DNA from 3 places in the Methylocella sp. genome. Region 2 is predicted to be linked to each of the others. Evidence: riboswitches for the same ligand, from Rfam matches in the RefSeq annotation. Region 2 holds a riboswitch; each other region holds the start of a gene.
The links. Region 2 has a riboswitch for cobalamin ahead of ACILRB_RS05890 (TonB-dependent receptor plug domain-containing protein). Riboswitches for the same ligand answer to the same signal wherever they lie in the genome.
Positions count from the first base shown of each region.

Region 1 (9,435 bases), on a different contig from region 2:
TCGAGCGTCGAGGAGCGGTCGAAGTCGGCGCCGACGCCGGCGCGCTCCTCGCGCAGCAGCTCCTGCGAGTCGAGCGGCAGGATTCCCTGCGACCACAGCGAGCCGTCAAAGCTCGGATAGCGCCCGCGTTCGGCGGCGAGGTCGACCGAGGCCGAAATCGCCTCGAAGCTCAGGGCCTCCATGCTCTCGTCGGCGAAGCGCACGGCGGCGTCGCAGGCGTAGGGAACGCGCATCGCCTGCAGCGCGTCCTGAAAGCCCATGAGCCCGAGCCCGACCGGGCGATGGCGCAGGTTCGAGCGCCGCGCCTCGGGAATCGTGTAGAAATTGACGTCGACCACATTGTCGAGCATGCGCATCGCCGTCTTCACCGTGCGCGCCAGCCGCTCGCGGTCGAGGCCCCGCGCGCCCACATGGGCGGCGAGATTGACCGAGCCGAGATTGCACACCGCGACTTCGTCGTCCGAGGTGTTGAGCGTGATCTCGGCGCACAGGTTCGACGAATGCACGACGCCGGCGTGGCGCTGCGGCGAGCGGATGTTGCAGGCGTCCTTGAAGGCGATCCACGGATGTCCGGTCTCGAACAGCATGGTCAGCATGCGCCGCCACAGATCCGTCGCGCGCAGCTTGCGGAACACCTTGAGCTCGCCGCGCGCGGCCCTGGCCTCGCAGGCCTCATAGGCCTCTTTGAATTCGCGCCCGTAAAGCTCATGCAGATGCGGCGTCTCGTCAGGCGAAAACAGCGTCCACTGCCCGTCCGCCTCGACGCGCTCCATGAACAGGTCGGGAATCCAGTTCGCCGTGTTCATGTCATGCGTGCGGCGGCGGTCGTCGCCGGTGTTCTTGCGCAGGTCGAGAAACTCCTCGATGTCGACATGCCAGGTTTCGAGATAGGCGCAGACGGCGCCCTTGCGCTTGCCGCCCTGGTTGACGGCGATCGCCGTGTCGTTCGCCACTTTCAGGAACGGCACGACGCCCTGGCTCTCGCCGTTGGTGCCCCTGATATGCGCGCCGAGGCCGCGCACCCGCGTCCAGTCGTTGCCGAGGCCGCCGGAATATTTCGCGAGCAGCGCGTTGTCGCGGATCGACTTGAAGATGCCGTCGAGATCGTCCGGCACGGTGGTCAGGAAGCAGGACGAGAGCTGCGCGCGCGGCGTTCCGGCGTTGAACAGCGTCGGCGTCGAGGCCATGAAGTCGAACGACGACAGCAGGCGGTAGAACTCGACGGCGCGGGCCTCGCGGTCGACCTCGCGCAGCGCGATCCCCATGGCGACACGCATGAAGAAGGCCTGCGGCAGCTCGAAGCGCGCGCCGCCGACATGCAGGAAATAGCGGTCATAGAGAGTTTGCAGGCCGAGATAGTCGAAGGCGAGGTCGCGCGCGGGCTCGAGCGCCGCGACGATCCTGTCGACGTCGAAGCGGGCGAGCTCCGGGTCGATCAGCCCGCCGGCGATCCCCGCCTTGAGATAGGCGCGGAAATAATCGGCGTAGCGCGCCGCCATCTCGTCCTGCGTCGCGCCCTCGGGCCGGCCGGCGAGGAAGCTCAGCGCCTCGCGGCGCAGGCGGTCGAGCAGGAGGCGGGCCGAGGCGCGCGCATAGTTCGGCTCGGTCTCGATCAGCGTTCGCGCGGCGAGGATCGGCGCCTGCGACAGCTCGTCGAGCGTGACGCCGTCGTAGAGATTGCGGCGCGTCTCGTCGAGGATCGCCTCCGGGAAGACGCCGTCGAGGCCCTGCGCCGCGCTGCGCACGAGCGCGTCGAGCCGCGCCTCGTCGAGCGGCTCGAGCGCGCCGTCCGCCGTCTTGACGCGCAGCCGCGGCGCCAGCGGCTCGGCCTGCGCCGCGGCGCGCTCGCGCGCCCGCTCCTCGCGATAGAGCACATAGGCGCGCGCGACCTTGTGATGGCCGCCGCGCATCAGCGCGAGCTCGGCGCGGTCCTGGATGTCCTCGATATGGAAGGCGCGGCCGGCGTCGGCGCGGCGCGTCAGGCCGCCGACGATCTCGTCGGTCAGCTCGCGCACGATGTCATGCACGCGGCGCGAGGCGGCCGCGCCGCCGCCCTCGACGGCGAGGAACGCCTTGGTCAGGGCGAGCGCGATCTTGGCGGCGTCGAAGGGGGTGACCGCGCCATTGCGCCGGATCACCTGGCAGCCCGGCTCGGACGGCGCGCCCGCCGGGGCTGCGCGCCCGCCCGCATGGCTCCGGCCGGCCGGCCGTTCGAGCTCCACGATCTGCGACATCGGCTTCAGACTCCAGACGTTGAAGCAGAGGCCGCGCGGACGCATGGAGCAGGGGCGCGGCGGAGCGTCCGCCGGCCCGAAATCCAGACGCTCCGTCGGGACGCCCCGCCCGAGGAAGATTCTTTCAGGTCGCGGCAGGTCTCCTGGCTCGCGGGTCGCCGCCTTCGCCCGGCCTTCCCGAAGCCTTGCGGCTTCAGTGGCGCGAAATGGGCGAAGGCTCGCCGCTCACAGTTGCGGGGACAGCCCCGGAGTCGCCGCAAGGCTCACCGGATTCCCTCTTAGCTTTCGCCCCTGAGGGACGAAAGACCGCGATCTCCAGATATAGTGGGGCGATCGCCCGGCACGGTCAACATATCGCCGGCCGTCATCCACAGCGGGCTTTGCGGCCAGGCGCCGGCAGGACGCCTTCGAGCCCCAGCAGGAACGCCTTCGCCTCAAGGCCGCCCGCGAATCCCGTGAGGCGGCCCGAGGCCCCGACGACGCGATGGCACGGCGCGATGATCGAGATCGGGTTGCGCCCGTTGGCGGCGCCGACCGCGCGCGCGGCGCGCGGATCGCCGAGCGCGCGCGCGAGGTCGCCGTAGCTGCGCGTCTCGCCATGGGGGATGTTCAGAAGCTCGGCCCAGACCCGCTTCTGGAACGCGGTCCCCTGCGGATCGAGCGGAAGGTCGAAGCGCCGCCGCCTCCCGCCGAAATATTCGTCGAGCTGGCGCCTCGTCTCGACCAGCGTCGGGCTGTCAGGGTCGGGGCGGCTCGGGCCGAGCGGCACGCGGCGCGGATCGTCGCCCGGCCACAGCACGGCGACAAGGCCGGCGCGGCCGGCGACAAGGGTCAGCTCGCCGACCGGCGACGCCATCGTCGTCCGCGTCAGATTCATTTCGACTCCTTTCCGGCGGACGCCTCGCCGGCGGCCCGGGCGACGTCAAAACCTCAGGCCGCGTCAGGCCCGGGCCGGCGCGACGCGCGAAATTGCGCGTTTTGCGCCGTTTTTTCCGGGCCATGTAAAAGAAGCATATTTTCCAGTCGTTGCCACGTAGTTGCTTAAGAAGTATTGATCTCCTCGAAACTTAAGCCGCGCGCTCCAACGCAGAAAGGCCCCCCATGAACACCACGACTTCGGAGCTCGAAACGCTCCTCATGCAGAGGTCGCTGACCGACGCGCAGCTGCTCGCCGCGGCCGAGGCCGCGCCGGACTTCAGAATCCTGCCCGACGCGACGGTGATCAAGATCGGCGGCCAGAGCGTGATCGACCGCGGCCGCGCCGCGCTCTATCCGCTGGTCGAGGAGATCGTCGCCGTCCGCAAGAACCACAAGCTCCTGATCGGCACCGGCGCGGGCACGCGGGCGCGGCATCTTTACTCCATCGCCGCCGGGCTCAACCTGCCGGCGGGCGTGCTCTCGCAGCTCGGCGCCTCGGTCGCCGACCAGAACGCGGCCATGCTGGGGCAGCTCCTCGCCAAGCACGGCATCTCGCAGGTCGAGGGCGCGGGCCTCTCGGCGGTGCCGCTCTACCTCGCCGAGGTCAACGCCGTCGTGTTCAGCGGCATGCCGCCTTACGGCCTGTGGATGCGTCCCGCCGCCGACGGCGTCATCCCGCCCTACCGCACCGACGCCGGATGCTTCCTGCTCGCCGAGCAGTTCGGCTGCAAGGCGATGATCTTCGTCAAGGACGAGGACGGGCTGTTCACCGCCAACCCCAAGACCTCGACCGACGCGAAGTTCATTCCGAAGATTTCGGTCGACGAGATGATGGCGCGGGGCCTGCATGATTCGATTCTCGAATTTCCGATGCTCGACCTGCTCAAGGCGGCGCGTCACGTCCGGGAGGTGCAGGTCGTGAACGGCCTCGTCCCCGGCAATCTGACCCGCGCGCTCGCCGGCGAGCACGTCGGCACCATCATCACCGCGAGCTAAGGGAGAATCCAATGTCCGACGCGGACGCCATCAAGCACGTCGCCTCGCCGCTCGCGCGCCAGACGCTCCTCGATTCGAGCCTGACCCGCCCCGTCGCCGGCCGGCGCCCCATCCGGCTCCTGCCCTGGCTGCAGGTCGTCAAGATCGGCGGGCGCTCGATCATGGACCGCGGCGCGGAGGCGATCCTTCCCGTCGTGGAGGAGCTGCGCAGGCTCCTGCCCGAGCATCGCATGCTGATCCTGACCGGCGCCGGCGTGCGCGCGCGCCATCTCTACGGCGTCGGCCTCGACCTCGGCCTGCCGGTCGGCTCGCTCGCCCCGCTCGCCGCGAGCGAGGCCGGCCAGAACGGCCACATCCTCGCCGCGCTGCTCGCGCCCGAGGGCGTCTCCTATGTCGAGCGCCCAACCGTCGCAAACCAGCTCGCGATCCATCTCGCCGCCGCCCGCGCGGTGGTCGGCAGCGCCTTCCCGCCCTATCATCATCACGAGTTTCCGAACTCGCGCATTCCGATCCACCGGGCCGACGCGGGCGCCTTCCTCGTCGCCGACGCGCTTGGCGCGGCGGGCCTCACCATCGTCGAGGACGTCGACGGGATCTATGACGCCGACCCCAGGGGCGAGGGCGGCGACAGGGCGAAGCTCATCTCCAAAACGAGCGCCGCCGACCTCGCCAGAACCACGGGCACGCTGCCGCTCGACCGCGTGCTGCTCGACCTGATGCCGACCGCCCGCCACCTCGAGCATGTGCAGGTGGTGAACGGCCTCGTCCCCGGCCGGATCACCGCCGCCCTGCGCGGCGAGCATGTGGGCACCATCATCCATTCGGGTGCCATGGCCGACGCGAACGCGGCCTGACGTTTTCGCCCGGAGCCCGCGCCAAGCCTCACGCCCCCGACGCCGCCCGCGCCGGGGGCGTTTGCGTAGACGGGCGGCGGCGCGAGAGACGCCGGCGGTTTCCCGAAGCCGCATGACGACGCCCTGTTCAGCGCGCGGCGCGCCGGTTGGCGCAGCGCCAGCGATGCGGCGTCTCGCCGACGAGACGGCGGAACGCCGTGGTGAAATGCGGCTGGGTCTGGAAGCCGACGGCGAGCGCCACATCCACGAGCGGCGCCTGCGTGTCGCGCAGCATCGACTGCGCGCGCTCGATGCGCCGGCGCAGCAGGAAGTCATGCGGACGCAGGCCGGCGGCCCGGCGGAACTGCGCCGCGAAATGCATGCGGCTCAACCCGGCGGCCGAGGCCATGCCGGCGAGCGAAACGCGTCCGCCAAGATTATCCTCGACATAGGCGACGACGCGCCTCATGCGCCATTTCGGCAAGGCCGCCATGGGGCGCTGCGGCGCGGCCTCCCCGCTTTCGGGCGGATCCGGACGACGCGACGCGGCGGGCGCGCGCGCGAGGATTTTCGCGGCGAGACAGCCGTCCGGACAATCGTCGAACGGCGAGACGGACTGGAACGACATGACGAACATCCTGTGGAACGGCGCCGCGGCGACGGCCGCGCGGCTCCCCGGCGATCCGGCGGCGCCCCGACGGGCCGCGCCGGCCCGGCCTGTTGTCCGCACGCGCCTATCGCAGCGCGGCGGCGTCGCCCCAGCCTTCCCTGACGCCATGGACCTCAAGCTCCTCGCGCACGGCGCTCAGCGCCGCCTGCAGCGCGGCGAGGCGGGCCAGCGCGTCGCCGCTCAGCTCCGCGGAGGACGCGCCCGCCGCGAGGCCTTCGACGGCGGCGAGACGCTCGGTTTCGAGCCTGTCGCGCAGGGAATGAATCGGCGCATGATCGGTCATGGAAAGCTCCTGTGGCGGGTTGCGCTTCGGCGCCTCCCGATGACGCGCCGACGCAGGCGAAGTCGTCTTCGCCTTCTCCGATCCTTACCGAACTTCGCGCCGGCGCCGAGCCATACGTTGGTATGGCAAATCCCGCGCCCGTCATACGCATGTATGATTTCGCGCGGTCCGCGCCGCGCCTATGGATGTCGCGTCAATGGCTCGTCGGCTTCCTGCGCCCGGCGCCCGTGCGCGGCGCGCCAGGAGCCGCCGTCCTGCTTCGGGAAGACGACCATGCCTCAGGCGACGAATCCGGCGACGGCCGACAGGACGCGCGGCGACGATCCCCGCGCCTGCGAGAGCCGCGCGCCAGGCCTTTGCGCCAATGTCCGCCGCATCCTCGCGCTCGGGCTCGTCGCGGGCTATGTCGACGCCGTCGGCTTCCTGGACCTCGGCGGCGTCCATATTGCGGCGATGACCGGCGACACCATCGAGCTCGGCATATCCGCCGCGCGCGACGACAGGGCCCGGCTCGTCGGCGTCGCGGCGACGATCGCCGCCTTCTTCGCCGGGGGTCTCGCCGCGGGCTGCCTGCGCCGCCGCGCGCCCTGCCCGGCCGTCGCGCTGACCGTCATGATCGGGCTCATCCTGTCGGCGCAGCTCGTCCGTTCGATCAGGCCCGATCCCGTCGCGGTCGAGCTGCCGCTGCTGGCGCTCGCCATGGCGACGCAGGGCCAGGCCCTGTCGCGTTTTGGCGGCGCGAGGGTCCAGACGGTGGTGGTGACGAGCAATCTGCTCAATTTCGCCGATGCGGCCGTCGGCCGGCGTTTCGCGCCGCGCGCGGCCGGGGCGGCGCGGCCGGACGCGGCCGAGGTCGTGCTGCCCGCCTGCGTCTGGCTCGGCCATGCGTTCGGCGCCGTGGGCGGCGCGCTGGCGGTCATGCGCCTGCCGCTGCCGCTCATTGCGCCCGCGCTCGCGCTGCTCGTCGTCGCCGCCGACTTTTTCCTCGCCGACGGCGCGGGGTCACGGCCGCGCTGTCAGCGCGACGCCGCGCCCGAAGGGGCGAGCGCCACGGCCGCCTCGGCGGTCAGCAGCCGGAAGGTGAAGCTTTCCTCGAGGTAGAGCCGCACGACGTCGTCGGTGTGCCCGAGATAGCCGATCGACACGTCCTGGCCGAGGCTCAGTTCAAAATCGCCGCCGCGCGTCGTCATCACGAAGGCGCCGTCGATGGCCGGGGCCCAGATGATGTCGTCATTGACCAGCCGCCGGACATGGTCGAGCACCGGGAAGCCGTGGTCGCTGGTCTCGGCGAGGGCGGTATAGGCGTCGGCGCCGAACAGCGCCACATAGGGGCCGTTGACGCCGACGAGGCGCAGCTGGCTCAGCGCCTGGGCGATCGCGTCCGGGTAGTCGCGGACGTCGGCCGGAAGCGTCATGACCGGATTGCTCGTCCCCTCGCGCACGCCCTCGATCTTCGCCCCGGCGTAGCCCTCGAAGATCGCCCTGTCTTCGGCGAAGGCGATGGTCTTGGCCGCGTCCTTGGCCGGCTGCCAGTCGGAATCCGTCGCGCCGCGCTCGACGTCGTCGATGGCCTCGCGCGAGAGCTCGAAGGGAACGCGCAGTTCGACCAGCGTCTTCACCTCGCGCCGGCGCGCCAGCACGCCCTCGGCCGGCGCGGCGATGGCGCGCAGATGGCCCGTGCCGACGGCCGAGAGCGCGAGGCCGCCGGCGGGCGGCATGTCGACGACCCGCCGGCCCGCCAGATAGCGTTTCAGCGTGCGGGCGGTCTCTTCTTCGATCTCGGCCCAGGCGGCGTCGGAGACGGGCGCGAGCTCGCGATGAAGATTATTCATGACGGATGTCTCCTTTGAGAGAACCAATGGCGAGCGAGCGGTCGCGCGGCCGCGCGGCGGCCGGATCGGGCGAACCGTCGGGCGCGTCCATGTCGGGCCCGTCCATGTCAGGCGCGGCGTCGAGGAAGCTTGCGGACGGCGCGAAAAACAGGCCGCCGGTGACGGGCGTGGTGAAGTCGAGCAGCCGGTCGTAATTGCCGGGCGGGCGGCCGACGACCATGTTCTCGAGCATCAGCTCGGTGGTCGCGGGCGAGCGGCTGTAGCCGATGAAGTAGGTGCCGGATTCGCCGCGCCCCGGGCGCCCGAACGGCATGTTGGCGCGCAGGATCTTGATCTCCCTTCCGCCCTCCTCGACGATGGTCAGGGCGGCGTGCGCGCAGGTCGGCTTGACCGCGTCGTCGAGCTCGACGTCGGACAGTTTCTTGCGGCCGATGATCAGCTCCTGCGTCTGCGTGGGCACGGCGTTCCAGGCCTTCATGTCGTGCACGTATTTCTGGACGAGGACATAGCTGCCGCCCATGAAGGCGCGGTCCTCGGCGCCGACGAAGACGGCCTCGTCGGCCGCGGCGCCCGCCGGATTCTCGGTTCCGTCGACGAAGCCGGTGAGGTCGCGGTCGTCGAAATAGCGGAAGCCGTGGACTTCGTCGGCCGTCGTGACGAGAGCGCCGAGGCGCTCCATGACGAGCGTGGCGAGCTCGAAGCAGAGATCCATGCGGTTGGCGCGGATGTGAAGCAGGATGTCGCCCGGCGTCGCGATGGCGTGGCGCCCGTCGGCGTGGAATTCGCGGAAGGGGTGCAGTTCGGCCGGGCGCGGCGCGCCAAACAGGACGTCCCAGGCCTGCGACCCGAAGCCGACGACGCAGGACAGGCCGCCCTGGTGGTCGCGGGCGGCGACGGCGCGCACGAGCCCGGCGAGATCGCCGCAGAACGCCCTGAACTCGGCGGCGGCCGCGCCGGGATTGATCGTGGCCACGAGAAAGATCGCGGCGGAGGCCGACGGCGCCGTCACGGGCTGCGGGAGAGGCCCGCGGACGGCTTCGCCCTCGGCCTGCGCGGGCGAAGCGTCCGGCTGACTGTCTTTGAACACGAAGCGCCTTCTCCTCGCGAGGCCGGCCGCGCCGGAACGATCGACCCTCCGGCGGCGCGGCGTCCCCGCCGTCGGCGGCCGCGCGGCAGGATCGGCGCCGGCCGCGTGGCCGGCGGGATCAGTTATTCCCCGACGCCGGCCAAGGTCAAGGCGCGTCCTCGCGCTCCGCCCCGGGCGGTTTTCGAATCCGCACGCCGGCGCGCCCGCCGGGCGTCGCCCGCGGGGCGCGGGCGCGATAGAGTGACGCGGTCTTTCGCGCCCCGTCCCCTCGTGCGCGCGGGCGCGCGAGGTTCATGTCCCGGGCCGGATTTTCCGGCCAAACAGGAGAAGCTGATGAACGCCATGGTCAAGACCGCCGCCGCGGCCAGCATGTTTTCCGCCATGTTCGGCGCCCCCGCATGGGCGGAGGAGAAGAATCGCGACGCCGCGATCGAAAAATGCTGGATGGAGGCCCACAAGGAATATCCGACCGACAGCGGCAACGACGTCAACACCAGCGGCCTGGCCAGGGACGCCTATTTCCATTACGCCGCGTGCATGCAGGACATGGGCTTCAAACCGTAAGGCGCGGGCGCCGGCGGG
Region 1 covers NZ_JBGAHM010000002.1:21,230-30,664, forward strand. Annotated here, with positions in the region: gene ACILRB_RS01360 (ribonucleoside-diphosphate reductase subunit alpha) at 1-2,234, opposite strand, end outside; cobalamin riboswitch at 2,350-2,560, opposite strand; gene ACILRB_RS01365 (methylated-DNA--[protein]-cysteine S-methyltransferase) at 2,599-3,111, opposite strand; gene ACILRB_RS01370 (uridine kinase) at 3,336-4,148, shown strand; gene ACILRB_RS01375 (molybdenum storage protein subunit alpha) at 4,160-5,002, shown strand; gene ACILRB_RS01380 (helix-turn-helix domain-containing protein) at 5,130-5,609, opposite strand; gene ACILRB_RS01385 (hypothetical protein) at 5,716-5,934, opposite strand; gene ACILRB_RS01390 (YoaK family protein) at 6,208-7,035, shown strand; gene ACILRB_RS01395 (family 1 encapsulin nanocompartment shell protein) at 6,951-7,766, opposite strand; gene ACILRB_RS01400 (Dyp-type peroxidase) at 7,759-8,775, opposite strand; gene ACILRB_RS01405 (hypothetical protein) at 9,187-9,417, shown strand.
Region 1: another riboswitch for cobalamin. It lies ahead of ACILRB_RS01360 (ribonucleoside-diphosphate reductase subunit alpha); the one in region 2 lies ahead of ACILRB_RS05890 (TonB-dependent receptor plug domain-containing protein).

Region 2 (9,435 bases):
CGCCGGCGACGACGCTGCATGCGGGCTATGCGCGCTATTTCGTGCCGCCCGCCTTCGACCGCATTTCGTCGGGCGCGATCGCGCTTTACGCCGGCACGAGCGCCGCGCCGGCTCTCTATCTGAACGATCCGGTCCGCAGCGAACGCTCGCATTATTTCGACGCCGGAATTTCGCAGGCGCTCGCGCCGGGCCTCGCCATCGGCGTCAACGGCTATTACAAGCTCGCCCGCAACCTGCTCGACGAAGGCCAGTTCGGCGCGCCCATCATCCTGTCGGGCTTCAACTATGCGCGGGCGCAGGTCGGCGGCGCCGAATTCACGGCCAGTTATTCGGGCGAAGGCTGGACCATCTACGCCAACGCCGCGTGGTCGCGCGCGATGGGAGAGGACATCAACTCCGCGCAGTTCAACTTCGATCCGCAGGATCTCGCCTACATCGCGCAACACTACATCCATCTCGACCATGACCAGACCTGGACCGCCTCGGCCGGCGCCTCCTACGCCTTCAACGCGGACAGCCCGTTCGCGACGCGCGTCTCCGCCGACGTGCTGGTCCAGAGCGGCCTCAGGACCACCATCTCGAACGTGCCGAACGGCGCCTCGCTGCCGCAATACGCCGTGGTCAATCTCGGCTTCGTGCAGAAGCTCGGGCGCGGCTTCGGCGAGAGCGCGGAGGCGCGGCTCGACATCCTGAACGTGGGCGACGCGCGCTATCAGATCCGCGACGGCTCCGGCGTCGGCGTCGGCGCGCCGCAATGGGGCCTGCGCCGCGCCGTCCTCGCCGGTCTGACGCAGCGTTTTTAAGTCCGCCGGCAGGGCGGAACGACCGCCGCCGCATCCGACTTGTGACAGTTTTATAACGCCTTTCGCCCCGTTTTTCGTCCTGCCGCCACGGCCTGACCTCTGCTAAGAAGCGGGGCGGGCGTAACAGGCGCCAGCGGAGGGCGACATGGATTTTTATCGGCGCTTCACCTTTCTCGTCTGCGCGCCGGCCTTCGACGAGAAAGACCTCGAAGGGCTGCGCGTGCAGCAGATCGTGGCCGCGGTCGAGCGGCTCGGCATCGAGGTCGTGCGCGCGCGGCGCATCGAGGACGCGGAGCTCGCCGTGCAGACCGACGCCGCGATCGGCTGCATGGTGATCGACTGGGGCAAGAAGGGCTTTGAGGGCAAGACCGCCTCGCTGATCAACCTCATGCGCCGGCGCGGCCTTGACATGCCGATCGTCATTCTGGTGCGGCGCAAGCAGTTCGAGGACATTCCGGTCGAAGTGCTCGACTTCATCGACGGCTATGTGTTCCTTGCCGAAGAGACGCCGGAGTTCATCGCCCGCAACCTCGTCAGCCGGCTCAAGCAATACGCCGACACGCTGAAGACGCCGTTCTTCGGCGCGCTCGTCGACTACGCCGAGGAAGGCAACCAGCTGTGGACCTGCCCCGGCCACAATGGCGGCGTGTTCTACAGCCGCAGCCCGATCGGGCGCATTTTCGTCGAGCATCTCGGCGAGGCCGTGTTCCGCGACGACCTCGACAATTCCGTGCTGGAGCTCGGCGATCTTCTGACCCACGAAGGCCCGGCGCTGCGCGCGCAAAAGGAGGCGGCCGCGATCTTCGGCGCCGAGAAAACCTATTTCGTGCTGAACGGCACCTCGACCTCGAACAAGATCGCGCTCTCCGCGCTCGTCGCCGAAGGCGACCTTGTATTGTTCGACCGCAACAACCACAAGGCCGCCCACCAGGGCGCGCTGGCGCTCGCCGGCGGCGTGCCGATCTATCTCGAGACCGACCGCAACGCCTATGGCCTGATCGGCCCGATCTACGCCGAGGCGCTCGACGAAACGCGCCTGCGCGAAAAGATCCGCCTCAACCCGCTCGTCAGGGACCCCGAAGCCTGGCGGCGCGAACGCCCCTTCCGCGTCGCCGTGATCGAGCAGTGCACCTATGACGGCACGATCTATGACGCGCGTCAGATCCTGCGCCGCATCGGCCATCTGTGCGATTACATTCTTTTCGACGAAGCCTGGGCCGGCTTCATGAAATTCCACCCGCTCTACCGCGGCCGTTTCGCCATGGACCTTTCCGATCTCGGGCCGGCCTCGCCCGGGATCCTCGCCACGCAATCGACCCACAAGCAGCTCGCGAGCTTCTCGCAGGCCTCGCAGATCCATGTGAAGGACGAGCATATCAAGGGCCAGGACCGGCGCGTCGGACACCGCCGCCTCAACGAGGCTTTTTTGCTCTACGCCTCGACCTCGCCCTTCTACCCGCTGTTCGCCTCGCTCGACGTCGGCGCGCAGATGATGAAGGGCCGCTCGGGCGTGGTGTTGTGGGACGACACGATCCGGCTCGGCGTCGAATTGCGCAAGAAGCTGCGCGCGGTGCGCCGCGAGTTCATCGAGAAGGAGGTCGACCCGGCGCGCAAATGGTTCTTCGACGCCTTCACGCCGGACCGCGTGCCGGCCCCGGGCGGCGAGGGCGAGATCGCCTGGGAGGAGCTCGCCACCGACACGCTCGTCGGCGACGCGCGCCTCTGGGCCTTCGCGCCCGGCGCCCGCTGGCACGGCTTCGCCCATGTCGAGCCCGATTTCGCCATCACCGACCCGAACAAGCTGACCATCCTGACGCCGGGCTTCGACGACGCCTCGGGCGACTATCAGGCGCATGGGATTCCGGCGCCGGTCGTCGCCCAATATCTGCGCGAGAACCGCATCGTCGCCGAAAAGAACGACCTCAACTCGCTGCTCTTTTTGCTCACGCCGGGCGTCGAATCGAGCAAGGCCTGGACGCTGCTCGGCGCCCTCGTCGCCTTCAAGAAGCTGCATGACGACAACGCCCGGCTCGAGGACGTCTTTCCCGAATTCGTGCGCGCCCGGCCGGCGCGCTATGCCGGCCTGCGGCTGCGCGACCTCTGCGCCGAGATGCACGCCTTCTACCGCGCCTGCGGCGTCAGCAAGCTGCAGAAGGCGATGTTCGAGCCCGCCCGCCTGCCGACGCCGGTCCTGACGCCGATCGAGGCGACGCGGGCGCTGACGCGCAACAGGGTCGATTATCTGCCGCTCGACGAGATCGCCGGCCGGATCGCGACCACCCTGTTCGTGGTCTACCCGCCGGGCATCGCCAGCGTCGTTCCGGGCGAGCGCATTTCCGCCGATTCGCCCGCCCTCGCCTATCTGAAAATGTTCGAGCGCTCGGCCAATCTCTTTCCGGGCTTCGAGGCTGAGATCCAGGGCCTCTACCGCGAGCGGGCGGCCGACGGGACGATCCGCTTCTTCACCTATGTCGCGCGCGAATAGGCCTCAGCCCTTCAAACCGTCGCGCGAAAAAGCTAGGCTTTGGCCATGCACACACCTGTCAAAGCCTTCATCTTCGACCTCGGCGGCGTCCTCGTGCGCCATGACAACGCCCTGCTCTATGACCGGCTCGCCGCCTGCTGCCCGGACCCCGCAGGGGGGCGCGCCGCGCTGATCCGCGCGCTCGAGGACGAGGCGATCGGCACGGGCGCGCTCGGCGTGCCCGAGCTGCACGCGCGCCTTGTCGCGGAACACGGCTTTTCGCAGGGCTTTGCGCCGTTCCTCGACCTGTGGAGCTGCCATTTCAGCGCCGAGCCCGACATGGAGGATTTGCTAGGCGCGCTCAAGACGCGCTACCGCGTGTCGATCTTCTCGAACACCAACGCCGCGCATATCGAGCATATCCGCGCGCGCTATCCGGCCTTTGGCGCGGTCGACGCGGTTTACCTCTCCTATGAGCTCGGGCTCGTGAAGCCGCATGCGGCGGCCTTCCGCAAGGTGCTGGAGCTTGAAGGCCTCGCGCCGCAGGACTGCGTGTTCGTCGACGACCGCGCCGACAATACGGCGGCGGCGGCGGCGCTCGGCATGAAGGCCGTGACCTTCACCGACCGCGCCGCATTGGAGGCGGCCGTCGCCGAATTCGGCGTCGCCGTCGACGCGTGAAAAAGGCGCGGCTTCCGGCCGCGCCCCGCAGTTTTCAGACTGTCCGGACGTTTCAGACCGGCGGAGGCCGCTCAGGCCGCCGCCCGCTTCGGCGCGATCAGCTTGCGGTTGACGAGCGTCTCGGCGATCTGCACGGCGTTGAGCGCCGCGCCCTTGCGCAGATTGTCGGAGACGCACCAGAGCTGCAGGCCGTTCTCGACGGTCGGGTCCTCGCGGATGCGCGAAATATAGGTCGCGTCCTCGCCCGCCGCCTCATGCGGCGTGACATAGCCGCCCGGCTCGCGCTTGTCGATCACGAGGCAGCCCGGCGCCTCGCGCAGGATGTCCCGCGCCTCGTCGGCGGTGATCGGCTGCTCGAACTCGATGTTGACCGCCTCCGAATGGCCGATGAACACCGGCACGCGCACGCAGGTGGCGGCGAGCCTGATCTTGGGGTCGAGGATCTTCTTCACCTCGACCATCATCTTCCATTCCTCCTTGGTCGAACCGTCCTCCATGAACACGTCGATCTGGGGAATGACGTTGAAGGCCATGCGCTTGGGGAACTTCTTCGATTCGACCGGATCGGACACGAAGACGGCGCGGGTCTGGGCGAACAGCTCGTCCATCGCCTCCTTGCCGGCGCCCGAGACCGACTGATAGGTCGAGACCACGACGCGACGGATCTTCGCCCGGTCGTGCAGCGGCTTCAGCGCGACGACGAGCTGCGCCGTCGAGCAGTTCGGGTTGGCGATGATGTTCTTCCTGCCGAAGCCCGCGATCGCGTCGGCGTTGACCTCGGGCACGATCAGCGGCACGTCCGCGTCATAGCGCCAGGCCGAGGAATTATCGATCACGACGCAGTTCTGCGCGCCGATGCGCGGCGAGAATTCGGTCGAGACCGAGCCGCCGGCCGACATCAGGCAGATGTCGACGCCGCTGAAGTCGTAATTGTCGAGCACCTTGCATTTCAGGACCTTGTCGCCGAAAGAGACTTCCGTCCCGATCGAGCGCGAGGAGGCGAGCGCGATCACCTCGTCGACCGGAAAGCGGCGCTCGGCCAGAATGTCGAGCATCTCGCGGCCGACGTTTCCCGTCGCGCCGACGACGGCGACCCTGAAACCCATCTTGATCGTCTCCATGCGGCTGCGGCCGCCGTGCGCGTCAGGCCGCTCCGGCGCAAAAGCTGGAACGGCGCATGCGCGGCGCCCGCAGGCGGTCCGCGCGTCTTACGCAATAGGCATGCTCCGCAAAACTTTCAAGGTTTTGCGAAGCGCCGCAAGACGCGTCGAGGCGCGGGACGACGCGCTCAGGCGCGCGGCGCGACGCTTCCGCCGCGCCCAAGCATGGCGGCCGCGGCGTCCGGGCGGATGACGAGGCCAAGCGCCTCGCCGGTCCGGTTGAGCGCGAGCAGGCCAAGGAAGGCGGCCGCGTTGATCGCGAAGACCTGCCCCATGATCTCGGCGGTAAAAGCGCCGTGGCCGCCGCCCGTGGCGATGGCCATGGCCAGCAGCGCGGCCTCATAGACCGCGAAGGCCGCGAGAAAGGCGAGCGCGTAGCGCAACGGCTCGGGCGCCGGGAGCGCGCGCGCGGCCGCCCGCGCGGCGAAGGCGCCGCCCACGGCGCCGACGCCGATGGCGAGGCCCCAGCCGATGGAGTCGGCCGGATAATGCAGGATGAGGAAGCCGACCGCCTGGTTGGCGAACCAGACGAGGCCGATGAGCGCCAGCGCGGGCCGCGCCGGCATGGTCAGCGCGGCGAGCGCCGCGAAGGCGGCGAAGGGCGCGGCGCAGGCGAAGCCGAGGCTGAAGGCGACGCTCGCCGCGACGAGCGTCCCGATCCAGATCGGACGACGCCAGTCGGCCGAATGTTCGACGGAAAGCGGCATGATGGGGATTCCTCGCGAAGATGCTGGTTCGGCTCTCATAATAGACCATTCTGGCCGAAGGCGAACCTCACGCCTCCGAAAACGCCAAGGCCCGGCGCCTGAAACCCCAGCGGGTTCTGGTAGCGCAGGTTGAGCGCGTTCTCGATGCGCCCGAACGCCGTCAGCCCATGGCCGAAATCATAGGCGCCCGTGAAGTTGAGCAGCGTATAGCCGGGCGTCAAGATATAGCTCTCGCTTCCCGAGCGGTTCACGTCGCGCCACGGGCCCACGTAAAGCAGGTTGGCGGTCAGGAGCAGCCGCTCGGTCGCCTGCAGCGTCGCCGTCAGGCTGACCTTGTCGCGCGGGCGGCGCAGCAGGAACAGATCGTCGTCCTCGTTGATCGCCACCGTATAGGTGTAGTTGGCGACCACGCTGAAGCCGTCGAAGGGCGAAAGGCTCATGAAGCTTTCGAGGCCCTGGGTGCGCGCCTGGCCGACGTTCACATAGGACGTGAAGGTGCTGTTAAAGTCGATGAGATTTTTGATGTCGTTGTTGAAATAGGTCGCGCCGAAGGAGATGCGGCCCGGCAGCAGCGTCTGCTCGACGCCGGCGTCCCAGCCGACGCTGGTCTCGGGGCCGAGATCCGGGTTGCCGTAGAAATTGAACGCCGGATAATTATTGTAGAGCTGGTCGAGCGACGGCGCCTTGAAGCCCGTGCCGACGCTCGCCTTGAGCTTCGTGCCGGTTTCGGGAAACAGCAGCGCCGGCGCGACGCGGAAGGTGGCGCGGCCGCCGAACTGGTCGTTGGCGTCGTAGCGCACGCTGGCGGCGTTGAACAGGCGGCCGCCGAAATCGGATTGCAGCGTGACATAGCCGGCGGTGTCGCCGTTCGCCGCCCACAGCGGACTGCTGTTCGAGACGCGATTGGATTCGCGTTCGGCGCCGAAGATCAGCGTCTGCCCCTCGATCACGTTGAACCGGCCGAGATAATCGACCTTCACGCGCGAGCCGCTGTACAGGTTGCGCGAAATCGGATCGAAATTCGGGTCCATGACGTTGCGCGCGTAATCGACATAGGAGACGCCGACCGTATTGTCGAAGCGCCCGTCGAGCAGGGAGGCGTGGACGAAGACGCGGCTGAAGTTCTGGTTGGTGAAGCTGCCGGTCAGCATGCTTTGCGGGCCGACGAAATCGTCGCTCGTCGACCAGAGAGTCGCATTGGTGTAGCGCCCGACGAGACCGACGTCGAAGATCTCCGTGAGCTTCGCGCCGAGCCTGACCGAGAAGGTGCTGTTGTCATAGATGTTCGGATTGATCCCGCGCCCGGGCGGCACGAGGTTTTGCGGCGTCACCTCGACGTCGTTCGAGTAGAAATGGCCGTAGCCCAGGAAATAGCTGATGCGGTCGGTCGAGCCCGACACGCGGCCGAACTGGTTGAACAGGCCGAAGGATCCGGCCTCCGCGGTGACCTTGGCCTTCATCGGGCCCTCGCCCGGATCGGTGATGATGTTGACGACGCCGCCGATCGCGTCCGAGCCGTAAATGCCGCTCTGCGGCCCGCGCAGCACTTCGATCTGCGAGACGTCGAAATTGAGCACATGGGCGAAATCGAACGAGCCGTTCGGCGTCGACGGGTCGCTCACGTCCATGCCGTCGATCAGCACCTTGGTGTGATTCGAATTCGTGCCGCGGATGAACACCGAGGTCTGGCCGCCGGGCCCGCCAGTCTGCGCCACGTTGAGGCCTGGCAGGTCGCGCAGGGAATCCGGCAGGAGCCGCTGCTGGCGCGCCTCGATCTCTTCGGAGGTCACGACCGACACGCTGGTGCCGAGATCGCCTTTGGGCGTCGGCACGCGCGTCGCGCCGACGACCAGGATCTCCGGCAGTTCGGCCGGCTGCGCGGCCGCGGGCGCCGCGTCCTGCCGGGCGAGCGCCTGCGCGTCGGCGTCCGGCGAGACGCCTTGCGCGGCGGCGGCGGAGCCCAGGGCAAGAAGGGAGAGGGAAGATAACAGGAGGCGCCGGCGCGCGGCCGGCGAAAACAGGGAAAGACGGGTCATGGGCCTGCGGCGACGTGGTTGCGCGTCACTGCGAGCCAAGGCCGGCGCGGCGCCCTTGCGGGCGTGCGCCTGTCTCCGCCGGGGCACCCCGCCCGACGCGCCCGCGCGTGACCACGGTCGATGGCAGGTCTCCTGGCTCGCGGGTCGTCGCTTCGCGCCGCCTTCCCGGTTTCCCAGTGGCGTCCTGGCGCGTCGCTCGCCGCTTACAGTTGCGGGGGCAGCCGCGGAATTGAGCGCAAGGCCCGCACCGCGTTCCCTTTTGATCCCTTGACGGGAACCATCGAACGGATGATGGCGGAGCTTCACGGAAGCGTCAACGCGGCCGCGGCGGCGCGCCGCAAAGACGCGCGCAAGCGTGGCGCCGCGGGCACAGCGCAGGCCTTGCGCGCACCGTCATCAAGCCGTGACAAGTCCCCGGCGGCAGGGCTAGATTGACGCCGCCGCGCAAGGCGGCGCACCGAAGCTCGATCGAACGGGCCGGCGACGAAAAATGAACAGGCGCTCCTTTCTGCGGCTCGGCCTCGCCGGCGCGTTCGTCGCGGCCCGGCCGCCCGGGTTGGAGGACGCCGCAGGGAGAACGCCGGTGAAGACGCTGTTCGTCACCCATCCCGCCTTTCTCGAACACAAGCCGGGCGTCGGCCATCCCGAGCGGCCCGAACGCGTCTCCTGCGTCGAGGCGGCGCTCGCGGCCCCGGCCTTCGACGGCCTATGCCGCGCCGAGGCTCCGCTGCGCGACGACGTCGAGGCGGCGATCCTGCGCGCCCATGGCCCCGAGCATCTTTTGCGCGTCAAGGCGGTGGCGGGGGCCGGCGAATTTCCCTACGCCTTCGACGGCGACACGTCAGTTTCGACCGGCTCCTTCGAGGCCGCCTATCGCGCCGTCGGCGCCGGGCTCCTCGCCGTCGACCGGCTGTTCGACCCCGCGCGCGAGACGGTCAACGCCTTTCTCGCCGTGCGCCCGCCCGGCCATCACGCCGAGCGCGGCCGCGTCATGGGCTTCTGCCTGTTCAACAACGTCGCCTGCGCCGCGCTCTATGCGCGCAAGCGCCATGGCGTCGGCCGCGTCGCCATCGTCGATTTCGACGTGCACCATGGCAATGGCACGCAGCAGATCTTCTGGGAGGACCGCGACGTCTTCTTCGGCTCGACGCATCAGATGCCGCTGTTTCCCTATACGGGCGAAGTCTCGGAGACCGGCGTCGGCAATATCGTCAACGCGCCGCTGCGCGCGGGCGACGGCGGCGACCGTTTCCGGGAGGCGATGGCGGCGCGCATCCTGCCCGCGCTCGACGTCTTCCGGCCGGACCTGATCCTCATTTCGGCGGGCTTTGACGGACATTTCGCCGATCCGCTCGGCGACCTGCGCCTGCGCGAGGAGGATTTCGCCTGGATCACGATGAAGCTCCTCGACGCGGCCGACCGGCTCTGCCACGGGCGGATCGTGTCCTTCCTCGAAGGCGGCTACAGCCTCGACGCGCTGGAGCGCGCCAGCGCCGCCCATGTCGGGGCTCTGATGCAGGCGGGTTGAGGGCGGGGCGGGCCGCGCCCTATTCGTCGTCCTCGGGGTCGCCCTGCGGCATCAGC
Region 2 covers NZ_JBGAHM010000008.1:60,897-70,331, forward strand. Annotated here, with positions in the region: gene ACILRB_RS05865 (TonB-dependent receptor) at 1-803, shown strand, start outside; gene ACILRB_RS05870 (Orn/Lys/Arg decarboxylase N-terminal domain-containing protein) at 949-3,288, shown strand; gene ACILRB_RS05875 (HAD-IA family hydrolase) at 3,334-3,948, shown strand; gene ACILRB_RS05880 (aspartate-semialdehyde dehydrogenase) at 4,020-5,054, opposite strand; gene ACILRB_RS05885 (hypothetical protein) at 5,237-5,815, opposite strand; gene ACILRB_RS05890 (TonB-dependent receptor plug domain-containing protein) at 5,851-7,851, opposite strand; cobalamin riboswitch at 7,956-8,148, opposite strand; gene ACILRB_RS05895 (histone deacetylase family protein) at 8,342-9,379, shown strand; gene ACILRB_RS05900 (hypothetical protein) at 9,399-9,435, opposite strand, start outside.

Region 3 (9,435 bases), on a different contig from region 2:
ACGCCGAGAAAGATGTCGGCGCCGCGCGCGGTCGCGACCGAGAAGGCCGACAGCGGATCGGGCGCGCTCAGGATCACGAGCAGGCTCGCCGTCAGCGCGGCGAGCGCCGCGCCATAGGCGGCGTTGCCCGAGAACCGTCCGCCGCACCAGGCGCAGAACGCGCACCACGCGGCGAGAAAAAGCCCCATCGCGACCGGGCTCTGCGCCAGCAGCGCCACCCCGGCCATGCCCGCCACAAGGCCGAGAACGGTGCCCCCCGCCCGCCACGCGCCTTTCGTCGCCACGAGGCCGTGGGTCGGCAGGGAGAGCGACATGACGGTCCACGCCGCCCAGCGCGGCGTTTCGAACTGAAGCTGCATGGCGAGCCAGAGCGCGGCCAGGGTCGCGGCCGTCGCGCGCAGGCCAAACAGCGCGCCCGAGGCGTCGAGCGGCGACAGCCGGCGCGCCGCCGCCGCCGGCGCCGCGGCAATGAGTCGGACGCCGGAGCGGGGCGCGGCTGGCATCTTCCGGTTCTCCTGGCTCGGGTTCCTCTGGCGTCAGAGGGGCGCCCGGCGCGCGAAGCGGGCGCCGCCAGACTATCGCCGATCCGGCCGCTCACGCCAATCATACGAAGGCATGCGGGCGCCCGCGCGGCGCGGCCCCCGAGAGGGTCAGTCGACGCACAGGCAGCGCGCGTCCTCGCGGCACCGGCCCCGGCGCGCCGCGTCGCGAACGGCGGGGAGGCACGCCGCGCGCTCGTCCGGCGCGCAGGCGACGCGGCAGCCGCGGCAGGGACCGTCGTCGGGCGTCGAGCAGGCGTTTCGACCGGGCGCGCCGCCGGCGCCGCGCCGGCGCGCCGGCGGCTTTTGCGGCGCCGTTTCAAGGACGACGCATTCGCACAGATTGGGCGCCCAACAAGTCGCCCCGGTCTGTTCGCCTTCCTGGCAGAACGCCTGCCGTCCCTCGGGACAAATGACGGAGCAGCCCGGGCAGACCATGTCGCCCTTCACGCCGCAGGCGGTTTCGGACCGCGCCGGCGACGCGCACAGGATCAGGAGGGCGAGGGCGATTCGTCGATGGGGCATGGCGGCCTGTCGTCTCGCGGCGCGGCGTCGGGGCGCCGGCGCCTCGATCAAACCGCGTTTTTCGCGGCGCGGCAATTTTCTGAAGGCGCCGGCTTGTGAAAGAATCGGACGCGTTTCAGGAAGAACCTGGCCTCGATGGCGCTTTGAAGATCCCGCCTCGGGCGCGGGCGCGCCCGCGCAGGTTTCAACGCAGGATTGCAGCCTCGCCGAAAGCGCCGCGACAGGCCCAAAAAACGGCGCGGCGCGCTTGCCTCGCCCGCGCCCGCCGGCCATGATCGCGCGCCAGTCAGACGGCGGAGCCGCCATGGACGACGTCCATTACCGCGAATACAAGATCCTGCTGCGGCCCGAACGCTTCTTCGCCCCAAGCCAGTTCGAAGCCTTCTGGAAGAAGGTCCGCGCCGTCGCCGAAAAGACCGGCGTCGACGTCGAAACGGCGAAGCGCGCCTTCGACCGCGAGGTGCGCGAGATCCAGTTCTACGACACTGACGGCGCCGACCTCTACCGCAACGCCTTCATCCTGCGCAAACGCACGTTCTATGTCGACGGCTGGCCCGCCGCCGAGCATGAGCTCACGCTGAAATTCCGCCATCCGGAGCTTCCCGTCGCCGCCGCGACGGACGTGACGCCGCATCTCGCCGTCGACGCCGACATCAAGTTCAAGGAAGAGATCCTGCCGCTCAAGGCCAGCGTCGGCGGCCTGCGGCGGCTCTATTCGCACAATTGCGTCCTCGCCACGCCGCAGCTCGAGATCGAGCAGGGCCTCGCCCATATCGCCAGCGTGTTTCCCTGCCTCGACGCGCTCGTGAAATCCTCGAACGGGGCGCCGCTGCGCCTCGTCAACGACCTTCCCGTCGAGGAGATCATGGTCGAGCCCGGCCGCCTCGACTTCGGCCACAGGCTCGACGCCAAGGCGACCATCGCGCTGTGGCGCAACCGCTCGACCGAAACCTCGCTCATCGGCGAATTCGCCTTCCAGGCGAAGTTCGAGAGCTATGACGGGCTGAGCGACAAGGCGAAGGCGCGCTCGGAGGCGTTCTTCATGGAGCTGCAGCGCGACGCGCCCGAATGGGTCGCGCTCGGGACCACCAAGACGGCCGTCGTCTACCAGTTCGGCGGCCGCCCGGAGTGCGGCCGCGAATGACGGACCGCCCCGCCCCGGCCCCCGCTCGCGCCGCGCCGCCCGCCGCCGCGCCCTCGCTTGGAAAAATCTTCGCGGTCTTTTTCGTGATCGGCGCGACGAGCTTCGGCGGCGGCGTCGTCGCCTATCTGCGCGCGGCGCTGGTCGAGCGCGAAGGCTGGCTCGACGACGAAAGCTTCCTCGCCGCGCTCGAGGTCGCGCAGGCGCTGCCGGGCCTCAACGCCACCAACATGAGCGTCATCGTCGGCGAGCGGCTGCGCGGCGTCCCCGGCGCGGCGGCGGCCTTCGCCGGCATGACCCTGCCGGGCGCGACGCTGCTCATGACGCTCGGCGCGCTCTACGCCGCGCATATGGGAAATCCGGTGGTGAACGCCGCGCTCGCCGGAATCGGCGCCGCCGCCGTCGGCCTGCTCGCGGCGACCACGCTGCAGATCGGCCGCAAGCAGCTTTCGGGCGCGCTCGACGTGGCCATCGCGCTCCTCACCCTGTTCATGGTGAGCGGCCTGCATCTCTCCCTGATGATCGTCATCCTTACGGTCGGGCCCCTCGCCGTGCTGCTGCGCCGGCCGCGCGGCGGGGCGTGACGCGAAGGCCCCCGGAAAGCAGCCATGAACTTCGGACTGAATTTCGCTGTGCTCAGCGTGTTCTCGCTGCTCTCGGTGCTCGCCGTCGGCGGCGGCGCGGCCGTGCTGCCCGAGATGAAGACGCTCATCGTCGAGCAGCGCCACTGGCTGACGGAAAGCGAATTCCGCGACGTGTTCGGCCTCGGCCAGATGGCGCCGGGGCCGAACATGCTGATGGTGCTCGTCATCGGCTATCGCGTGTCGGGCCTTTTCGGCGCGCTTCTCGCCTTCGTCGGCTTCTTTTTGCCGGCGAGCGTCATCGCCTTCTGCGCCTCGCGCCTGTGGGACCGTTTCGAGGGCTCGCCCTGGCGCGCCGCGCTGCAGAAGGGCATGGCCCCGCTCGTCGTCGGGCTGATGGCCGCGGGCGTCGTCTCGATCGGCCGCACGGCGGTCACGGACGCGACCCAGGCGGCGCTGGCGTCTGCGACCTGCGCCGCCATGCTGCTCCTGACGCGCGTCAACCCCGCCCTGTTCGTGCTCGCCGGCGGCGTGATCTGCGTGCTCCTCAGGCCGTGACGCATATTCGGCATGGCGACATAAAGATATCGTTATATCGACTTGACGCGGCCGCGTTTTACGGCCAGTCTTGCGCCGTCGTGGTTCTCCGGGCCTGCCTCAGGCGCCGGAGCTAAGAGGGAATCCGGTGAGCCGCAAGGCGAGGCCGGAGCTGCCCCCGCAACTGTAAGCGGCGAGCCTGTCGTCCATCTCGCGCCACTGAAGCCGCACGGCTTCGGGAAGGCCGGACGCAGGCCGTGACCCGTGAGCCAGGAGACCTGCCGCGACAGCATAGTCGTCCCTGGGCGGGGTGTCCCAGCGGCGCGCTTGCGCGTCCGCCGGCGGCCCGCCGCGCGGAATCTCGCCTGCGTCCGCTCGGTCTTCGCCCCCAATGTTCATTGGGGTTGAGCCGATGTCTTCCGTTTCTCCTGTCTCCGTTTCTTCCGTCGCCGAACGTCTTCTGCCCGTGAGCGCGCTCGGCGCGCCGCGGATCGGCCCGCGCCGCGAGCTCAAGGCCGCGCTCGAAGCCTACTGGTCCGGCAAATCCGGCGCCGACGCCCTGCTCGCGGCCGCGGCCGGGCTTCGCGCCGCGAACTGGGCGCGCCAGCAGGCGCTCGGCGTCGACGTCATTCCGTCGAACGACTTCTCGCTCTACGACCATGTGCTCGACGTCAGCGCCATGGTCGGCGCCGTGCCCGAGGCCTATGGCTGGACCGGCGGGCCGGTGCCGCTCGACGTCTATTTCGCCATGGCGCGCGGCCGCGGCGAGAGCGCCTGCGGCCATGGCGCGCACGCCCATGGGCCGGGCGCGCCGGCGCTCGAAATGACCAAATGGTTCGACACCAACTATCATTATCTCGCGCCGGAATTTTCGCGCGGGCAGGCGTTCGCGCTGACCTCGGCGAAGCCCGTCGACGAATATCTCGAGGCGAAGGCGCTCGGCGTCGAGACCCGGCCCGTGCTGCTCGGGCCCGTGACCTATCTCAAGCTCGGCAAGTCGAAGGACGCCGCGCTCGATCCGCTGTCGCTGCTCGACGGGCTTCTGCCGGTTTACGCCGAAATCCTGCGCCGCCTCGAGGACGCCGGCGCGCGCTGGGTCCAGATCGACGAGCCCTGTCTCGTGCTCGACCTCGACGACGCGACGCGGGCCGCGTTCGCCCGCGCCTATGAAACCCTCGCCGCCGCCGCGCCGACGCTGAAGATCATGCTCGCGACCTATTTCGGCGGCCTTGGCGACAATCTCGACCTCGCCCTCGGCCTGCCCGTCGCCGGGCTGCATCTCGATCTCGTCCGCGCGCCCGAGCAGCTCGCGCCGGCGCTGGAGAAGGCCCCGCCCGCGCTCACGCTTTCGCTCGGCGCGATCGACGGGCGCAACGTGTGGCGCGCCAGCCTGCCGAACATCCTCGACCTGATCGAGCCCGCGGTCGCCGCGCGCGGCGCGGACCGGCTTGAGATCGCGCCCTCCTGCTCGCTGCTGCATGTTCCGCTCGACCTCGAGCTTGAGGCCGACCTCGACCGCGACCTCAAGGAGTGGCTCGCCTTCGCGATCCAGAAGATGGCGGAGCTTTGCGTGCTGCGCCTCGCGCTGGTCGAAGGCCGCGCCGCCGCGGTCCGGCCGCTCGCCGAATCGGCCGCCGCCGTCGCCCGCCGCGCGGCGTCGGGCAAGGTTCACGACCGCGACGTGCAGAGGCGCGCGGCGGCGGCCGACGCCGCCATGACGCGCCGGCGCGGCGCGTTTGCGGCGCGCAAGCCGGTCCAGGACGCGACGCTCGGCCTGCCGCTCTTCCCGACGACGACGATCGGCTCCTTCCCGCAGACGGTCGAGGTGCGCAAGGCCCGGGCGGCCCATGCGAAGGGGACGCTCGATGACGCCGGCTACGAGGCCTTCCTGCGCGAGGAGACGGCGCGCGCGGTCGCCCTCCAGGAAGAGCTCGGCCTCGACGTGCTGGTCCATGGCGAGTTCGAACGCAACGACATGGTGCAGTATTTCGGAGAGCGGCTCTCGGGCTTCGCCTTCACGAAGCATGGCTGGGTGCAGAGCTACGGCTCGCGCTGCGTGCGCCCGCCGATCCTTTTCGGCGACGTCTCGCGCCCGAAGCCGATGACGGTCGAATGGTGGAGCTACGCCCAGTCGCTCACGAAAAAGCCGATGAAGGGCATGCTGACGGGGCCCGTCACGATCCTCAACTGGTCCTTCGTGCGCGACGACGTTCCGCGCGCCGAGGCCTGCCGGCAGATCGCGCTCGCGATCCGCGACGAGGTTCTGGACCTTGAGGCCGCCGGCGCGAAAATGATCCAGATCGACGAGGCCGCCCTGCGCGAGGGGCTGCCGCTGCGCCAGGCCGACCGGGCGGCCTATCTCGAGTGGGCCGTCGAATGTTTCCGGCTTGCGGCCTCGGGCGTCGCCGACGCGACTCAGATCCACACCCACATGTGCTACTCGGAGTTCAACGACGTCATCGACTCGATCGCGCGGATGGACGCCGACGTCATCTCGATCGAAACCTCGCGCTCGAAGATGGAGCTGCTCGACGCCTTCAAGACTTTTCGCTATCCAAACGAGATCGGCCCCGGCGTCTATGACATCCATTCGCCGCGCGTTCCCGAGGCCGACGAGATGACGCGCCTCCTTGCGCTCGCGCGCGAGCGGCTCTCCGACGGCCAGCTCTGGGTCAACCCGGACTGCGGCCTCAAGACCCGCGGCTGGGCCGAGGCGAAGCCCGCGCTCGCCAACATGGTCGAGGCCGCGCGCCGGCTGCGCGCGCTCGCCGCGGAGGCCGCGGAATGAGCGCGGCGCAGGCCGCGAAGGGGTCTGTGACGCGGCTCGTCGACATCGTCTTTCCGGGCGACGCGAACCATCACGGCACGCTGTTTGGCGGCGCCGGCCTCGCCCATATGGACAAGCTCGCCTTCATCGTCGCCTCGCGCCACGGCCATGTCGATTTCGTCACCGCCTCCTGCGAGCGGATCGACTTCAAGGCGCCGGCGCATATCGGCGAGATTGTCGAGCTTTCGGGTCGCGTGACGCGGGTCGGGATGCGCTCGCTCGCCGTCGAGGTCGCGCTCGTCGCGGAGGCCCCGCTGTCGGGCGAGCGGCGCCTTTGCGCGCGCGGCGCCTTCAACATGGTCGCGGTCGGCGAAGGCGTCGAGCGGATCTGCGGCCGCCTGCCGCCGCTCGCGCCGGCGACGGAGGACGAAGACGACGCCCTGCGCATGACGGAGCTCGTCTTTCCGGGCGACACGAGCCATTACGGCAGCCTCTATGGCGGCGTCGCCCTCGCCGCGATGGGCCGCGCCGCCTTCGTGGCGGCGACGCGCCATTGCCGCAAGGCGGTGGTCATGGCCTCGTCGCGGCGGGTCGACTTTGAAAGCCAGGTGGCGACCGGCGAGATCGTCGAGCTCGTGGCGCGGATCGTCGCCACGGGGCGCAGCTCCATGACGGCGGAGATCGATCTCTTCGCCGAAAGCCTGCGTTCGGGCGAACGGCGCCGGTGCGCGCGCGGCGCCTTCGTCATGGTGGCGGTCGACGCGCGCCAGCGGCCGGTCGGGCTCGGCGCCTCGGCCGCCTGACGCGCCCTGCGGACGCGCCCGGGGTCCCGCCTTCCCCGGGCGCCGACGCCAAAATCAGGCCAGCGCGGCGCTTCTGGCCGACGTCTCGCCGGGCGGGGCGTGGCCCGGCCCCTCGCCGGGCCCTCCCGGGCGCAGCATCTGGCGGCGGATGTCGATCGCGTGGCGCGCATGGGAGATGGCGATCTCGAAAGCGGCGGCGTTGGAGGCGTCGACCGACTGCGTCGTGACGAACCAGGCGACGACGCCCTTGAGGTCCGTTTCGAGCGTCTTGAGATCCTCCTCCTGCGCCGACAGCGCGTCGTCGGCGAGCTGCAGCAGACGGTCGATCTGGCGGCGCTCGCCCAGCGACTTGCGGCGGTTGAGGCTCGACACGAGCACCGCGGCGAGCGAGCCGGCGATGCTGAGGCCGAGGCCGCCGAGATAGAGATATTGCTGGATTTCGTCGAAAAAGCTCTGGTCGCCTTCGTTCAGATAGGAGGCGACGCCCGGGTGCACCGGCAGCACGGGATTCTTGGCGTCGGGATCGGGCGCCTCGATCTGCGCCGCGAGCGGCGTCATCGCCTCGAGCCGCGCCTTGGTGCGGAACAGGGAGCGCGCGATCGCCCCGGCGACGGCGTCGGGCATCACGTCGGGCGAGACGAGGCGATAGGTGACGGCGAGCGTCGTCACCGTGTCGCCCGGCACTTCGGGCCGGCCGCGGAAGGCGCCGGCCGGGGCGTCGAGCGATTCGAAGCCCGGGAACCGCTGGTTGATGGCGTCGGCCTCGTCGATCGCGAGCAGCGTCGGCGCGCCGCCGCCCCTGGCCGTCATCGACCGCACGACGTCGACCACGGGGCCCGGGCCGACCGGGCCCACGGCGAAGGCGGCCGCCGCATGATGCGCGCGAATGGCCTCGCCGATCTCGTTCGCCGGCAGAAAGATCCGCTTCACCGAGGCCGGCGACACGTCGAAATAGCTGAGAATCGTGTCGAGCGCCTGCGAATCGAAGCTTTCGAGCGGGCCTGCCGGAATGGCGACCGTGCGCCCCGAAAGGGCGCCGACCGAATCGACCGGCGATTTCGGCGGCGTCAGGAAGGCGACGGCGTCGCGGCGCAGGATGGCGATGGTTTCGCCGTTCGACGGCGTCGCCGCGTCGCTGCGCACGATGGCGAGCTCCGCCGTGCCGGTCTCGACCGCCTTTGAGGACGCCGCGAGATCCGCGACCGGCACGAGCTCGACGCGCACGCGCGGGTGATCCTTTTGCGCGAGCTCGGCGAAAGCCTCCATGAAGCGGTAGGCGACCGAGCCCTTCGGCCCCGTCGCGACGCGCAGGTCGGCCTTCAGCGACCAGAAATGAAACGCCGCGAGAACCGCCAGCGCCACAACGGCGAGACCGATCGCCCAAAGCCATGTCCTGCGCATCTGGAGCTTCTCCGGCATCCTCCTGCGGCCGCCTCGCGAGACTCATGACATGATTTCAGACCGCGCGACAGGCCGCGTGTCGTCGCGGGCCGACGCCTAGCATGACGGCGGCGGACGGACTTGACCGCAGCGGACGGGATCTTGACGATGGGCGGGCGCAGGGCGCCGCTTGCCCGGATTTTTGAGATGTCCGGCCTGCGGCCCAAGGCGCCCTGAAGAACGAGACCTTCCAAAGGACGAGATGGCATGTCTGCGGCCGCGCGTGTTCTGTCGTCGTTCAGGGCCTCGATCGGCGACGTGGTGTTCGGCATGGAGGATGGAGCCGTCTCCATCTTCGGCCTCGTGTTCGGCGTCGCCGTCAGCACCGACGACCCGCGCACGGTGCTGATCGCCGGCGCGACCGGCGCGGCCGCCGCCGCCGTCTCGATGATGGCCGGAAGCTATCTCGACGCGGAATCGGTGCGCGACGCCCGGCGGGCGCGGCGCGACGGGCCGGCCGACCCGGCGGCGGCGCGGCGCGAGGCCGAAGCCGTCGCGGCGGCGCTCGCGCGCGGCGGCATGGCCGAACAGGACGTGCGCCAGGTGGCCGACGCGCTCGCCCGCGCGCCGCGCGCCGCGGCGGGGCTGCGCGCCGAACTCGCCGACGCCGAGGGCGCGAGCCCCGTCGCGCAGGCGTCATGGATGTTCGCCTCAGACCTCGTCGCGGGCTTCACGCCGGTGCTGCCCTTCGCGTTTTTGCCCATGGCGAGCGCCCGCCTCGTCTCGCTCGCCCTGACCGCGACGCTGCTGGCGGCGCTCGGCGTCGGCCGCGGCCTCGTGGCGAAGCGCTCCACGCCGCGCGCCGTGGCCGAGACCATGGCCATCGCCGTCTCGGCCGCCCTCGCCGGCGTGGTCATGGGCCGGCTTTTGTCATGAGGCGAGGGCTGGCGCGCGCGCCGGCGGGCGTGGTAGATCGGCGCGATGCGTCAGATGCAGGCGAACGAGCGCGCGGACGGGACGGGCCGGCCCGCGACCAACTGGCGCGAGATCGGCTGGATTACGGCCGCGCTCGCAGGGTTCTTCGTCGCCGACCGCTGGTTCGACGTCCCGGTGGTCATCTCGGCGCCGATCGCCTTTCTGGGGGCGATCGTCTACGGCTATT
Region 3 covers NZ_JBGAHM010000002.1:46,465-55,899, forward strand. Annotated here, with positions in the region: gene ACILRB_RS01495 (FUSC family protein) at 1-503, opposite strand, end outside; gene ACILRB_RS01500 (hypothetical protein) at 651-1,064, opposite strand; gene ACILRB_RS01505 (hypothetical protein) at 1,369-2,208, shown strand; gene ACILRB_RS01510 (chromate transporter) at 2,205-2,789, shown strand; gene ACILRB_RS01515 (chromate transporter) at 2,814-3,344, shown strand; cobalamin riboswitch at 3,409-3,624, shown strand; gene metE (5-methyltetrahydropteroyltriglutamate--homocysteine S-methyltransferase) at 3,736-6,111, shown strand; gene ACILRB_RS01525 (acyl-CoA thioesterase) at 6,108-6,893, shown strand; gene ACILRB_RS01530 (TAXI family TRAP transporter solute-binding subunit) at 6,948-8,294, opposite strand; gene ACILRB_RS01535 (VIT1/CCC1 transporter family protein) at 8,541-9,209, shown strand; gene ACILRB_RS01540 (hypothetical protein) at 9,255-9,435, shown strand, end outside.
Region 3: another riboswitch for cobalamin. It lies ahead of metE (5-methyltetrahydropteroyltriglutamate--homocysteine S-methyltransferase); the one in region 2 lies ahead of ACILRB_RS05890 (TonB-dependent receptor plug domain-containing protein).